Regions from separate parts of the Paraclostridium bifermentans genome, predicted to be linked through region 1. Evidence: riboswitches for the same ligand, from Rfam matches in the RefSeq annotation. Region 1 holds a riboswitch; each other region holds the start of a gene.
The links. Region 1 has a riboswitch for lysine ahead of lysA (diaminopimelate decarboxylase). Riboswitches for the same ligand answer to the same signal wherever they lie in the genome.
Positions count from the first base shown of each region.

Region 2: linked by a shared signal. The riboswitch ahead of nhaC (Na+/H+ antiporter NhaC) and the one ahead of lysA (diaminopimelate decarboxylase) in region 1 are both predicted to bind lysine.
Region 3: linked by a shared signal. The riboswitch ahead of KXZ80_RS02420 (amino acid permease) and the one ahead of lysA (diaminopimelate decarboxylase) in region 1 are both predicted to bind lysine.
Region 4: linked by a shared signal. The riboswitch ahead of KXZ80_RS07385 (Na+/H+ antiporter NhaC family protein) and the one ahead of lysA (diaminopimelate decarboxylase) in region 1 are both predicted to bind lysine.

Region 1 covers NZ_CP079737.1:1,889,547-1,892,770, reverse strand. Annotated here, with positions in the region: gene KXZ80_RS09185 (ArsB/NhaD family transporter) at 1-1,215, opposite strand, end outside; lysine riboswitch at 1,551-1,728, shown strand; gene lysA (diaminopimelate decarboxylase) at 1,837-3,135, shown strand; gene KXZ80_RS09175 (dicarboxylate/amino acid:cation symporter) at 3,172-3,224, shown strand, end outside.
Region 2 covers NZ_CP079737.1:1,277,152-1,280,375, forward strand. Annotated here, with positions in the region: gene nhaC (Na+/H+ antiporter NhaC) at 1-1,172, opposite strand, end outside; lysine riboswitch at 1,299-1,470, opposite strand; gene KXZ80_RS06100 (peroxiredoxin) at 1,585-3,224, opposite strand, start outside.
Region 3 covers NZ_CP079737.1:476,801-480,024, reverse strand. Annotated here, with positions in the region: gene KXZ80_RS02430 (PocR ligand-binding domain-containing protein) at 1-334, opposite strand, end outside; gene KXZ80_RS02425 (spore coat protein) at 437-931, shown strand; lysine riboswitch at 1,149-1,318, shown strand; gene KXZ80_RS02420 (amino acid permease) at 1,610-3,076, shown strand; gene KXZ80_RS02415 (TIGR04076 family protein) at 3,112-3,224, opposite strand, start outside.
Region 4 covers NZ_CP079737.1:1,569,429-1,572,652, reverse strand. Annotated here, with positions in the region: gene KXZ80_RS07385 (Na+/H+ antiporter NhaC family protein) at 138-1,877, opposite strand; lysine riboswitch at 2,010-2,184, opposite strand; gene KXZ80_RS07380 (pentapeptide repeat-containing protein) at 2,278-3,224, opposite strand, start outside.

The DNA.
Region 1 (3,224 bases):
AAGTGGAAATCCTATTTTAAAATAGTGTTTAAAACTTATAGGGTATCCATTTTTCTGACCTACATTTGCAAGAACTATATTAGCAGAAGCTCCTATTAATGTACCATTACCACCTAGGCAAGCTCCTAGAGAAGTTGCCCACCATATTGGCATTACATCTATACCTTGGCCTTGCATAGTTAGTATAAGTGGAATCAAAGTAGCTACAAAAGGTATATTATCTAAGAATGATGAAATTATAGCTGATAGCCAAAGTATAACTAGCATTGTAAGAACTAAGTGCCCACTTGTTGCACTTATTAAATATTCAGCAATGCTATTTATTATTCCAACTTCAACAAGACCCCCAACTATTACAAATAATCCTCCAAAAAATGCGATAGTTGACCACTCAACACTGGAAAGTATTTCATCAACATCTTGTTTGCCTATAAACATCATTATAGTAGCTCCTGTCAAGGCGACTATACTAGATTCAAGATTTAAAACATTGTGCAAAATAAATCCAAGCAAAATAAATATAATCATAATAATACTCTTTATAAGCAGTGGCTTATCTTTAATTGCTTTTTTTTCATCTAAATTTAAAATTTTTTCTTTTGCTTTATCATCTACAAAAAGCTGTTTTTTGAACATAAATTTAAAACACAAGATAGTTAAAAATAAAATGATTAGAACTATAGGACCTAAGTTTATTATAAAGTCTGCAAAACTTAGATTTGCTGCACTACCTATCATTATATTAGGTGGATCTCCTATTAGGGTTGCAGTCCCTCCTATATTAGATGCTAGAATTTGGGTTATTAAAAATGGAGTTGGATTTATATTTAGAATTTGAGTTATAACTATGGTCATTGGACCTATTAACAATACGGTGGTAACATTATCTAAAACAGCTGATAAAACAGCAGTTAATATTATAAAACATAGCATGATTTTCCAAGGATCTCCCTTTGATTTTTTAGCTGAAAATATAGCTATGTATTCAAATACACCTGAATTTTTGACAACAGAAACAAATAGCATCATGCCTATTAAAACCCCAATTGTATTAAAATCGATATGATGCAGGCCTTGCTCAACTGACAATATGTTAAATATAATCATAAGTAAAGCTCCGGCCATAGCTGCAATAGCTCTATTTACTTTTTCTGAAATAATAGCTAGCATAACCACTAAAAATATGATGATAGCTATTACTTGTTTAATAAGCACTAATATCGCCCCCTTATAATAATAAATATATTAAAACCTATAAGTAGAGTATAGTTGAAAAAACTTAAATGTGTTAAAAAAAAGGAAAGTTCTTTTAAAACAAAGAAAATAGTAAGTTTTCTAAATATTATTAAGTGCTTTTAATTTAAAATTAAAAGTTTAATTAATAAAATTAAGTAATGTTTTGAATTTAACATAAGAATATTAAAAATTAGTATATATGTTAATTTAAAGCTGATTTTGAAATAATATTACATAAAATTAAAGTTTAAATAAAATAAAATTGTTGACAATTATAAATTAGGTATGTAAAATTACATATAAATAAATTGAATACGAATTGTAGAGGTCGCAATAATAATCAGTACCAATAATGAGTTAAGCAACGAAGACTTATTGGAAAAGGGATTATTGCCGAAGGATGTAGCTGATGCTTTAAGGCTATGTACCTGGGGATGTATATAATATATGCATAACTGTCACAATATTAAATTGTGTTGAGCTACATTTAAGGAATAGATGCTATATATTTTTAGCTAAATTTAATCCCCCTTAAGTGAAACTTAAGGGGGATTTTTGTTTATAAAAAATGATTAATACAAAAACAGGAGGGCTTAAGATATGAGATTACAAGGTACTATGTCGGTAAAAGGAAATGAATTATATATAGGTGGAGTTGGATGTAAAGAACTTAGAGAAAAATACAAAACACCACTTTATGTACTTGATGAGGAATTAGTCAGAAGCAATTGTAAAGAATATATAAAACATTTCAAGGTTCATGAAAATAAAAACAGAGTTGCATATGCAGGTAAAGCATTTTTACCAATTTATATGTGCAAATTAATAGATGAAGAAGGTCTATATCTTGACGTAGTATCAGGTGGTGAACTTTTCACAGCATACAAATCAGGCTTTCCTATGGAAAAAGTATTATTTCATGGAAATAACAAAACAATAGATGAAATTGAAATGGGAGTAAATCTTGGAGTTGGAAGATTTGTTGTAGATAATTACTATGAACTAGAATTATTACAAAAAATATGCAATGAAAAAAGTAAAATTCAATCTATATATTTTAGAATAACACCAGGAATAGAAGCACATACTCACGATTATATAAAAACAGGACAAATTGATTCAAAATTTGGATTTGCATTATCAAATGGAGATTTACAAGATGCATTAGAAAATATTAAAAAATATGAAAATATAAGCCTAGTAGGATTACATGCTCACATAGGATCTCAAATTTTTGACGTAGAACCATATTTAGATGAAGTTGAAATAATGATGAATCTAGTAAAAGAAATAAAACAACAACATAACATAAACATAGAGGAAGTTGATTTAGGAGGAGGGGTAGGTGTTTATTATACAGAGAGTGATGAACCTAAAACAATAAAAGAGTTTTGCAGCTCAATAATACAAAAAGTTGAGGATGTATGTAAAGATATAAATATAAGTACTCCAATATTAATAATAGAGCCAGGAAGATCCATAGTTGCAAATGCAGGAAGCACAATATACACAGTGGGATCTATAAAGGATATAAAAGATGTAAGAACATATGTAAGTGTTGACGGTGGAATGACAGATAATATAAGACCCTCATTATATCAGGCAGGGTACGAATGTTCAATTGCCAACAAAATGGGTATAGATAAAAATAATAAAGTTACAATAGCTGGTAAATGTTGCGAAAGTGGTGATATACTAATAACAGATGTTGATGTTATGGATATAGAAAGTGGAGATATATTAATAATGTCATCAACTGGAGCGTATGGATATTCAATGTCATCAAACTACAATAAAATAATAAAGCCTGCAGTAGTATCTGTTAAAGATGGCAAAAGTAAATTAATATGCAAAAGAGAAAGCTTTGAAGATCTTTTAAGATTAGAAATCGCTGACTAAAGGTAAAAAATTAAATAAGACACAAAGGAGAAAATAATGAAGTCATTTTGGAAGAATTACAAATCATCAATAATTTTAATTTTAGCAAT
Region 2 (3,224 bases), 610 kb from region 1:
TTTTTAAATGCTTCTCTGTACATACTTCCAGGCATTACTATTGCTAGATATTGATCAGCAACTGCTAAATTAGTTCCTATACATGTAAAGATAGTTGCAGCCACTAAACCAAAAGTTCCTTTTGCAAATTTTAATATAGCAGAAGCTAGAGCTTCTAACATTCCAGTTTTTTCAAGTATTCCACCTGTAGTTAAAGCACATAACATAAGAGATACTGTACCTAACATACTATTAAGTCCACCGCGAGTTAATAGTTCGTCCACAAAGGCCATTCCACTATTTGATGTATATCCAACTTGAGCAACTTCTAAAACATCTTTAAATGAAGCACCTTGGAAAGCTATAGCTACAAAACCTCCAAGTAGTGTACCTACAATAAGACCTGGAATAGCAGGAACTTTAAATATAACCATTACTATAACCATTACAGGTATTAATAATAATAACGGAGATAATGTATTATAATTTGAAGCTAAAGCTTGTTGTATTTGTAAAATTTGGCTATTATCTATAACTTGTCCTGCGTATTTAAGTCCAATTACAGCATATAGTATAAGAGCAATAACATATGCCGGAATAGTTGAATAAAGCATATGCTTTATATGTGTAAATAAATTAGTACCAGCCATAGCAGGAGCTAAGTTTGTTGTATCTGAAAGTGGAGACATTTTATCACCAAAGTATGCACCTGAGATAATAGCACCAGCTATTATCTCCTTAGGAATACCTAAAGCACTTCCTATACCTAAAAGGGCTATACCTATAGTACCAGCTGTAGTCCAAGAAGAACCTGTAGATATAGAAACTATAGAACATATAATAGTTGTGGCAACTAAGAAAATTCCAGGAGAAAGTATATTCAATCCCCAATATATCATACTTGGAACAACTCCTGAAATTATCCATGTACCAATTAACATACCAACAATTAATAAAATTATAATAGCTTGCATAGTAGAATTTATAGTTGATAATATACCTTCTTCAAGTTCTTTCCATGTAAATCCTAATTTAAATATTGCAACAAATCCACAGAAAACTCCACCTAAAACTAAGGGAATATGAGCTGAAAGCCCTAGTTTAGTTAAAGATATAGATAGTGTGAAAATTAAAAATCCTAAACATAGAAGTGAATCGCCAAGCGAAGCCTGCCTTTTTTCTCTTTTTAACATAATGTAACCTCCAAATGGTGTATTGAGAATATAACGGGAATGGAGAATGATAATAAAAAAGGTCTAAGAATATTAAGAGATATTCCTAGACCTGAAATTATAATTTGAAAAATATAATAACTTTAATCTAAAGATAGCCCTCCACATAAAGTGACAGTGTTATATATCTTATACATAACCCCAATATATAAGTTTTAAGCTTAACTTATATATTTCGGCATCATTACCTTTCCTATTAAATCTTAGGTGCTTTCCCTCAATAATAGTACTATTTAATAATGCAACCTCTACCATTAGTTATATTCTGTTTAAATTTATGTATCTAATTATAACATATTAAATTAAATTGTAAATATAAATTTAAATTTTATGAAAATAAAAAACAGTCTATCTTATTAAGATAGACTGTTTTTTAAACTAAAAAGCTAGAACCATACGTTTCTTCTATTTCACGTCTTAATTCACTAGGATTATTAATTCCATCACTCATTGCTTTAGCGAGTATATTTGCTTTATCATAAGGTGCCATCCAAGAGAAAATACCTCCAAGACAATTGTCTATTACATATTGAGTTTTTATATAAATAGATAGCATATCATCATAAGACATAGCAAACTCATTATCTTTTACTAAATATGAAGCTTGAGCTTCTTTATCAAATTTAAATGTATATCCGTTTTTATTTATAAAATCTTTTCTAAGTTGATCAAAAGATTTAGTTGTAGTAGCTCCTAGTCGACCATAAAATGGAACTCCCATTAATATTTTTTCTGAAGGCATTCCAGCTTCAATTAAATTATTAACCATAATATCTACACTGTATCCAGGTAAAGCAAGTTCTGATTCATATAAATTTGCTTGATGTTTTTTGCCTTTCTCGCCAGTTTCACCAGCAGTAAAATCGTAACTCATCAAGTTGAAATAGTTAATTAGAGGAGCTATTTTGTTTATTTCTGCACTTTTATTTAGGTATTCTCTTGTTCCAGTACCTGCTACACTTAACCATTTATCGGATCCAATTACATCCCTAATAGCAGTAAGTAAAAGTGTGAAATTTTCTCTATCTGAAGGACTAGATTTAATTCCTGCACCACTAGTTCCAGGGTATTCCCAATCTATATCTATGCCATCTAAACCATATTGCTTTATAAGAGCATTTGCTTGACGAGCAAAATTATATCTAGAAGCTGGAGTAGCTGCAGCATCAGAAAATCCTTCTTGACCCCAACCACCAATGGCTGCAATCACTTGAAGGTCTGGATTATCTTTTCTAAGTGATAGCAATTGACGTAAGTAACGAGGCGTTGGAACAAATAAAGTGCCATCTGGTTTAATCTCAACAAATGCATATATTACAAAATCAAGCAAAAATGCATCAACACTTGTAGGATCTCCTAAAACGTATGTGCCTACTAATCTATTTAAATCAGGGCAGTTAGGATTAATTGGGATATTATTTGCTGGAGAATCTATTTGAGGACGACCTTTAACATTAGCTTTATAATCTAATTTTTTGTTATTAGAAGTTTTATCATCTATAAAACATAGATACCAGTCCATGCAACTTTTATTTTTATCACAACTCTTAATTCTTTCTTTTAATTCTTTATAAGTTTTAGGAGGAGGTAAAATTACAGGCATTCCAGGAAGCCAGTCAGCAGGTGTTAAAACATTATGTTCATCTGAAGTTTGAAGAGCATCTATTATTCTAACTATTTCAGGAATATTTCTTCCTGTAGTTAAAGGATAATAAAGTATTGTTCTTAAAATTTGATTTGGATCAATTATAAAAACAGATCTTACAGTAGATGTATCGCTCATTTGCTCTGAAATCATTCCATATAATCTAGAAATTTCCATTTTCCTATCATCTATTACAGGAAATGGAATCTCAATACCTGTATGCAAAAATATATTGTATAGCCAAGCTAAATGAGAGCTGTTGCTATCAACGCTAAGACCTATAAGTTCAGTATTTCTTTTTTTAAAATTAGAATAATATTTTGCAAAACATAAAAATTCTGTTGTACATACTGGTGTAAAATCACCAG
Region 3 (3,224 bases), 1.4 Mb from region 1:
GTCCTGCCATTATTGCACCTATATATTTTTCATCTAATATAATAGGTATAGCAACATCAACTATATTGTAGTGACATAAATATATATATGGTTTATTCATTCGTACAGCTTCTAACCCACCTCTTGAATCACATTTTTCACAGTACTTTGATAATTTAGAATTACCTCTTACTAACTCACAAAATTTGTGGCATCTACTGTGTTTAGTTATCGGATTTCCTTTATAGTCCACTATAACTATTGCCATTTTCGTAACTAGCGAAAGATAATCTTGTAAATTATCCCATTTTTTGAAATCTATTATCTTATTTAGACTTAAATTTTCATTTCTCACTTTTCATACTCCTTTAAAGGCAATTTTATATCATGTACTAATTTTATCATATATGAATAATATATTGTTTATTATGCAGACTATTTAGTGGAGGTGGATTTTATGTTAAATTTAACTGCTAAAGAAAAAATGTTATTAGAAGACGAAAAAAGCCATGAGCAATTATGTGTTCAAAAATATCAAGAATATGCTCAAAAAGCTTCAGACCCACAACTAAAAAGCTTATTTAATGAACTTTCTCAACATGAACAACAACACTTAACTTCAATAAATCAAATTTTAAGTGGTACTGTTCCTAATATTAATCAAGGTCAAGGTCAAAGCCAAGGGAACCAAAACTCAAATATGCAAAGTTCAAATACTATGCCTAACATGAATTTACAATCATCACAAATGAATGCTTATAATGAACAAGATAAAATGTTATGCCAAGACTCACTTAGTACTGAAAAATATGTATCATCTACATATAATACAGCTATTTTTGAGTTTGCAGATAAAAACATACGCCAAGTTTTAAATCATATTCAAAAAGAAGAACAAGAACACGGAGAAAAAATTTACAATTACATGAGTCAACATAATATGTATAACTAGAAAAATAGGATGTGATATCAATTAATGGATCACATCCTTAACTATTTTTATAGTGTTAAATATTTATATATTATCGGTATATCAATGATTTTCTTTACCAATTTAACTTAATTTTTCTCATTTTTATAAATCATCTGAAAATAGTTAACTTTACCAATATAATTTTTTTTATTGACTTATTTCAAATTTGTTTTATAATTGTATACAACAAGTAGATAACTGAGATAGAGGCGCGAAACTTATTAGTAGTATTATGGAGATAAGCTCGATGAAGTAATATGAAAGGAAATTTCGCCGAAGTGAATAGTTAATAGCTTTAATACTATTTACTGGGCTTATATAAAATATATATAAGACTGTCACATTTTGTGGAGTGCTATTTTCAATGAAAGCGTACGGTATCATCATACTTAGTTAGTATGAATTTTTTCGTATAAAGTCATGAGCATAGTCTCATGGCTTTTTTTACGCTTAAGGAATTATAATTATTTAAAATTCGTAGATAACCTATGAAACTTAGTTATATCCATATAATATGTTTTGAGCGTAAAAAAGCTTTTTGAGCAACGGACGAAGTCGTTGGCGACATGAGCGAAGTGAATTTTTTATTTTCATAAAGATTTATTATCTTAGTTACTTACTTATGGATAACTAACTACCATAAGGAGGATAAGTAAAATGAGTAATGAAAATCAAGATTTAAAAAGAGGGTTAAAAGCTAGACATCTTAACATGATTGCTCTAGGAGGATCGATCGGTACAGGTATATTCCTTGCGATGGGTGATACTCTTCACCAAGCAGGTCCTGGTGGTGCATTACTTGCATATGGGTTAATAGGAATAATGGTTTATTTCTTAATAACTAGTTTAGGTGAGATGGCAACATATATGCCTATATCTGGATCTTTTAGCTCTTATGCTACAAAGTTTATTGATCCAGCACTTGGTTTTGCTCTTGGATGGAACTATTGGTATAACTGGGCAATAACTATAGCAGCTGAAATGGTTGCAGGATCATTAATTATGAAATATTGGTTCCCTGATGTACCTGGATTTTATTGGAGTATATTTTTCTTAGCTATAATTGTAGGTTTAAACTTTTTATCAGCAAAAGCATATGGCGAATCTGAGTATTGGTTTGCAGGAATTAAAGTTGTAACTGTAATAATATTTTTAATAATAGGTGTTTTAATGATACTTGGTGTAATGGGTTCTGATGAGATAGGATTTCATAATTACTTTATAGCAGATGGACCATTTCATGGTGGTATAAAATCTGTATTTGCTATATTTTTAGTTGCAGGTTTCTCATTCCAAGGTACAGAACTTATAGGAGTTGCAGCCGGAGAAAGTGAGCAACCTGAAAAAACTATACCAAAAGCTATAAAATCAATTTTTTGGAGAATATTAATATTTTATCTAGGAACTATAATTGTTTTAGGTGCTATTATACCTTTTACTCAGGCTGGTGTTTCTGAAAGTCCATTTACTATGGTTTTTGAAAAAGCAGGAATAGCTGGTGCTGCTTCACTTATGAATGCAGTAATACTTACATCTGTTTTATCTGCAGGTAATTCAGGTATGTATGCATCAACTAGAATGCTTCATTCAATGGCTAAAGAAGGACTTGCACCTAAAGTTTTTGCAAAAACTAATAAAAGAGGTGTTCCTGTAAATGCATTAATATTAACTACATTAGTAGCTTCTGCATGTTTCTTAACTGGTATATTTGCAGAAAGTACAGTTTATGTTTGGTTAGTTGCTGCATCTGGACTTGCTGGATTTATAGCATGGGTTGGTATAGCAGTTTGTCACTATAGATTTAGAAAAGCATATATCCATCAAGGTCATAGTTTAAAAGAATTAAAGTTTAAAGCTAAATGGTATCCATTCGGACCTATATTAGCACTTATAATGTGTTTGATAATAATATTAGGCCAAGGATACTCTTGTATAACTCCAAATGGAGTTGACTGGCATAGTTTAATAGCTTCTTATATAGGTATACCTTTATTCATAGCTTTATATGTTGGATATAAAATTAAACATAAAACTAAAGTTGTATCTTTGGATGAAGTTGATTTAACTTTTGATGAAAATATAAGCAGTAGTTCAATAGATAGTCAAATAAGTGAATTAAATTAAATTAAAAAGGCTGATTTTAAAAATCAGCCTTTTTCTTATATTCTTTCTAATTTATATATAACAGGGTGTAACCCATCATTACAAGAATGTATTGCAACGCCCTCTTGTTTTACATAAGGGCTATTATTCCCTGATGCTAAAAATTCAA
Region 4 (3,224 bases), 320 kb from region 1:
TTAGTATAGTTTATTATATTAATTGATGTATATACCTATCAATACAAACAAAAAACTATCCTTTGAGTTTAAATTAGATAAAATAGAATCCATCAAATTTAACTTTTCAGATAGTTTTTTATTATATGATTAATTTTTTAGATTAAAGTTTCTTTTATTTCGCAAACCTCATATTCATCTGCTTTTTTCCCAAATAGTTGTACTCCTATAAAAATAGCTAATATCGAAATAGGTATAACTATATATATTGATATTCCTAGACCTGCAGGTATATATCCAAATAATACAGTTATGCTTGCTACAAATAGAGCATATGGCATTTGCGTTTTTACATGGTCTATATGATTACATCCAGCTCCCATAGATGATAAGATAGTTGTGTCTGATATAGGTGAACAATGATCACCAAATATAGCACCCGTAAGCACAGCACTTGTAGATATTACTATAAATGATATTTCTGGATTTATAGAGTGTGCAAGAGGAATCGCAAGTGGCATTAGTATCCCCATAGTTCCATAAGCTGTCCCTGTTGAAAAAGATATTATTGAGCCTAGTATAAATATTACGCTAGGTAGTAAAAATGCTGGCATAGATCCTGACAGTAATGTAACTAGAAATTTAGCTGTCCCCAAATCTTTTATTACTGAGCTTAACGACCATGCCAAAATTAAAATAACAGCTGTCATTAACAAACTTTTCATACCATCTATCCAAATTTCTATAGCTTCAGACACTTTAAATATTTTTTTAGAAACAGCCATTAAAATAGCGACTATACTTGAAATAATAGCTGATTGGAATAGTACTACTGATGCATCTGCTGAGCTAAATGCTTCTTTTATAGCTAAAAATGACCATGGTGATTTAAACATTAAATTTTGAAGTTCAATATTATCCCCATTAACTATTGATGTGTATCCACTATAATAAAAAAATATTAATGATGTAACTATAAGAGTTCCAATAGGAATAATTGCATTCCATATACTCAGTTTCACTCCAACTTTAGGTTCTAACTCTGATTGAATTGAATCGTTATGTTTTGTATCTAAGTTATTAAAATCAGATTGTTTCGCTTTAATCTCAGCTTTTCTCATAGGACCAAAATCCTTAGCTAAAACAATAGTTATAATTACAAATGCTAAGATTAATATATTATAAAATCTATAGGGAATAGTTTGTAAGAATATCCCAAAAGCATCATTATTTAGCCCAATACCTGAAAAAGCATCATTTATAAGTCCAACTTCTAATCCTATCCATGTAGATATTATTGCAAGTCCTGCAATAGGTGCAGCTGTTGCATCAATTATAAAAGCAAGTCTTTCTCTAGAAATATTCATTTTGTCGCTTACTGGTCTCATAATAGGCCCTACTATCAATGAATTTGCATAATCATCAAAGAATACTAAAAGTCCCAAAAACCATGTTATAATTTGAGTTCCTTTTGAACTTTTAGCTTTGTCCGCTAAGCTTATTGCTATTGCTTTAGCTCCTCCCATTTTTGCTACTAAATGAATAACCCCTCCAATAGCTAGAACTTGGAGTATTATACCTGCATTCCATGGGTCTGCAAGTGAATTAAGCGCTCTATATATAAAATCTATGAAGCTTTGGGGTAAAGCTAAAATAAAATTAGTACTATTTAAACTAAGTAAAAAGCTTCCAGATAATATACCTATAAATAAGGATATTACAACATTTTTAGTAATAAATGCTAAAAGTATAGATACTAGTGGTGGAATCAATGTTAAAAATTTAAATTTACTTGCGTTTTGAAATGCTATATCCGTTTCTTGTGCAAATGAAATAGGTGTTAATAAAACTACTAAAACTAAAGTTAATAAAACTACAAAATATTTTTTGTTTCTCATAAAAATCCTCCCTAAATTTAGCTTTAGTGAATGCAAAGGGTAATAAATACTTAGGGCTTTAAATAAGAAAAAGCCTTGAGTATACACTCAAGGCTTTTTATATTATGCAAAATCTGCACAATATTAACTTCCTTAAATGATAGCTCAACACAAATATAATTTGTGACAGTGATGTATATATTCTATACACCCCCAGCATATAACCTTAAAGCATCAGTTATAAACTTCGGCGATAATTCCTTTCCTAGTAAATCTATGTGCTTAACTCATTACTAGTACTTATAAGTACCGCGCCTCTACCTTTTTTATTCACTTTTTATATTAAGTAAATTATATATATATTATTGTAAATAATCAACTGTTTTTTCAATATTTTCTAAATTTTCATTATTTTTAAAACTTATCTAACAACTTTTCTAGTTAAAGTTCCTATTCCTAATCCCATCATTATAACCCCGATTAGTACTTCTAGATTTGTTAATATATAACTAATTTCTGTCGGTTTGCAATTTATAGTCCCTACTCCTCCAAATGATCCTATACTTAAACTTAGTGTTTCATTTAGGTCTTTTAAAAATTTAGATATAGATAAATTTTTTATAGTGCTCATATTATATATAATAGTTTTATCGTCTATCTCTACGCCTAAAAATAAATATAAAATTGCAAATATAAACATAATAACTAGTGATGAATATACTGCAAATTCAGGTCTCTCACCGTACCCACAAGTAAGCCAGTATAAATATGATTCTATCTTAGGTATTATTTTTAAAGTTTTTCTTTGAGTATTTTTACACAAATAATAATATTCTCCAAAGTTATTATTTAAAGAGTTCTCTTTAAATTTATCAGCTAAGGTTTCATATGTCATATAAAGACCTTCATATTCGTCCCTAGTTTTAAACTTAACAGGTAATTTATCAAAGAAGCTTTTTTCATCTAGTTTAGTTTGAAATTTATCTCTGAACTCTAAATCTTTAATATATGTTGAAATAGTTTTGGCACCACATAAGTCACAATCAGCAAAAATTATCATATCCAAATAACTATCTATAATTATAATATTGTCCATTGCACTTTGTTCAAAATTACTTGTATTCAATTTACATTTTTCAAAAATAGCAAAAGATAGTATACAATTTAAAAATTTCGAATAAATATCACAGTTTATAAAATGACATGATAAATTGTCATACTTATTTAAAGATGGCTTACTTTGGCTTTCTTCTTTAAAAAAACTACAATTTTCAAAACTCACTCCTCCATCTTCAAATTTGCAATTTTCAAATATACAGCCCACAAATCTACATTCTTTAAAATTTAAGTTTCTGAATGTACATCCAA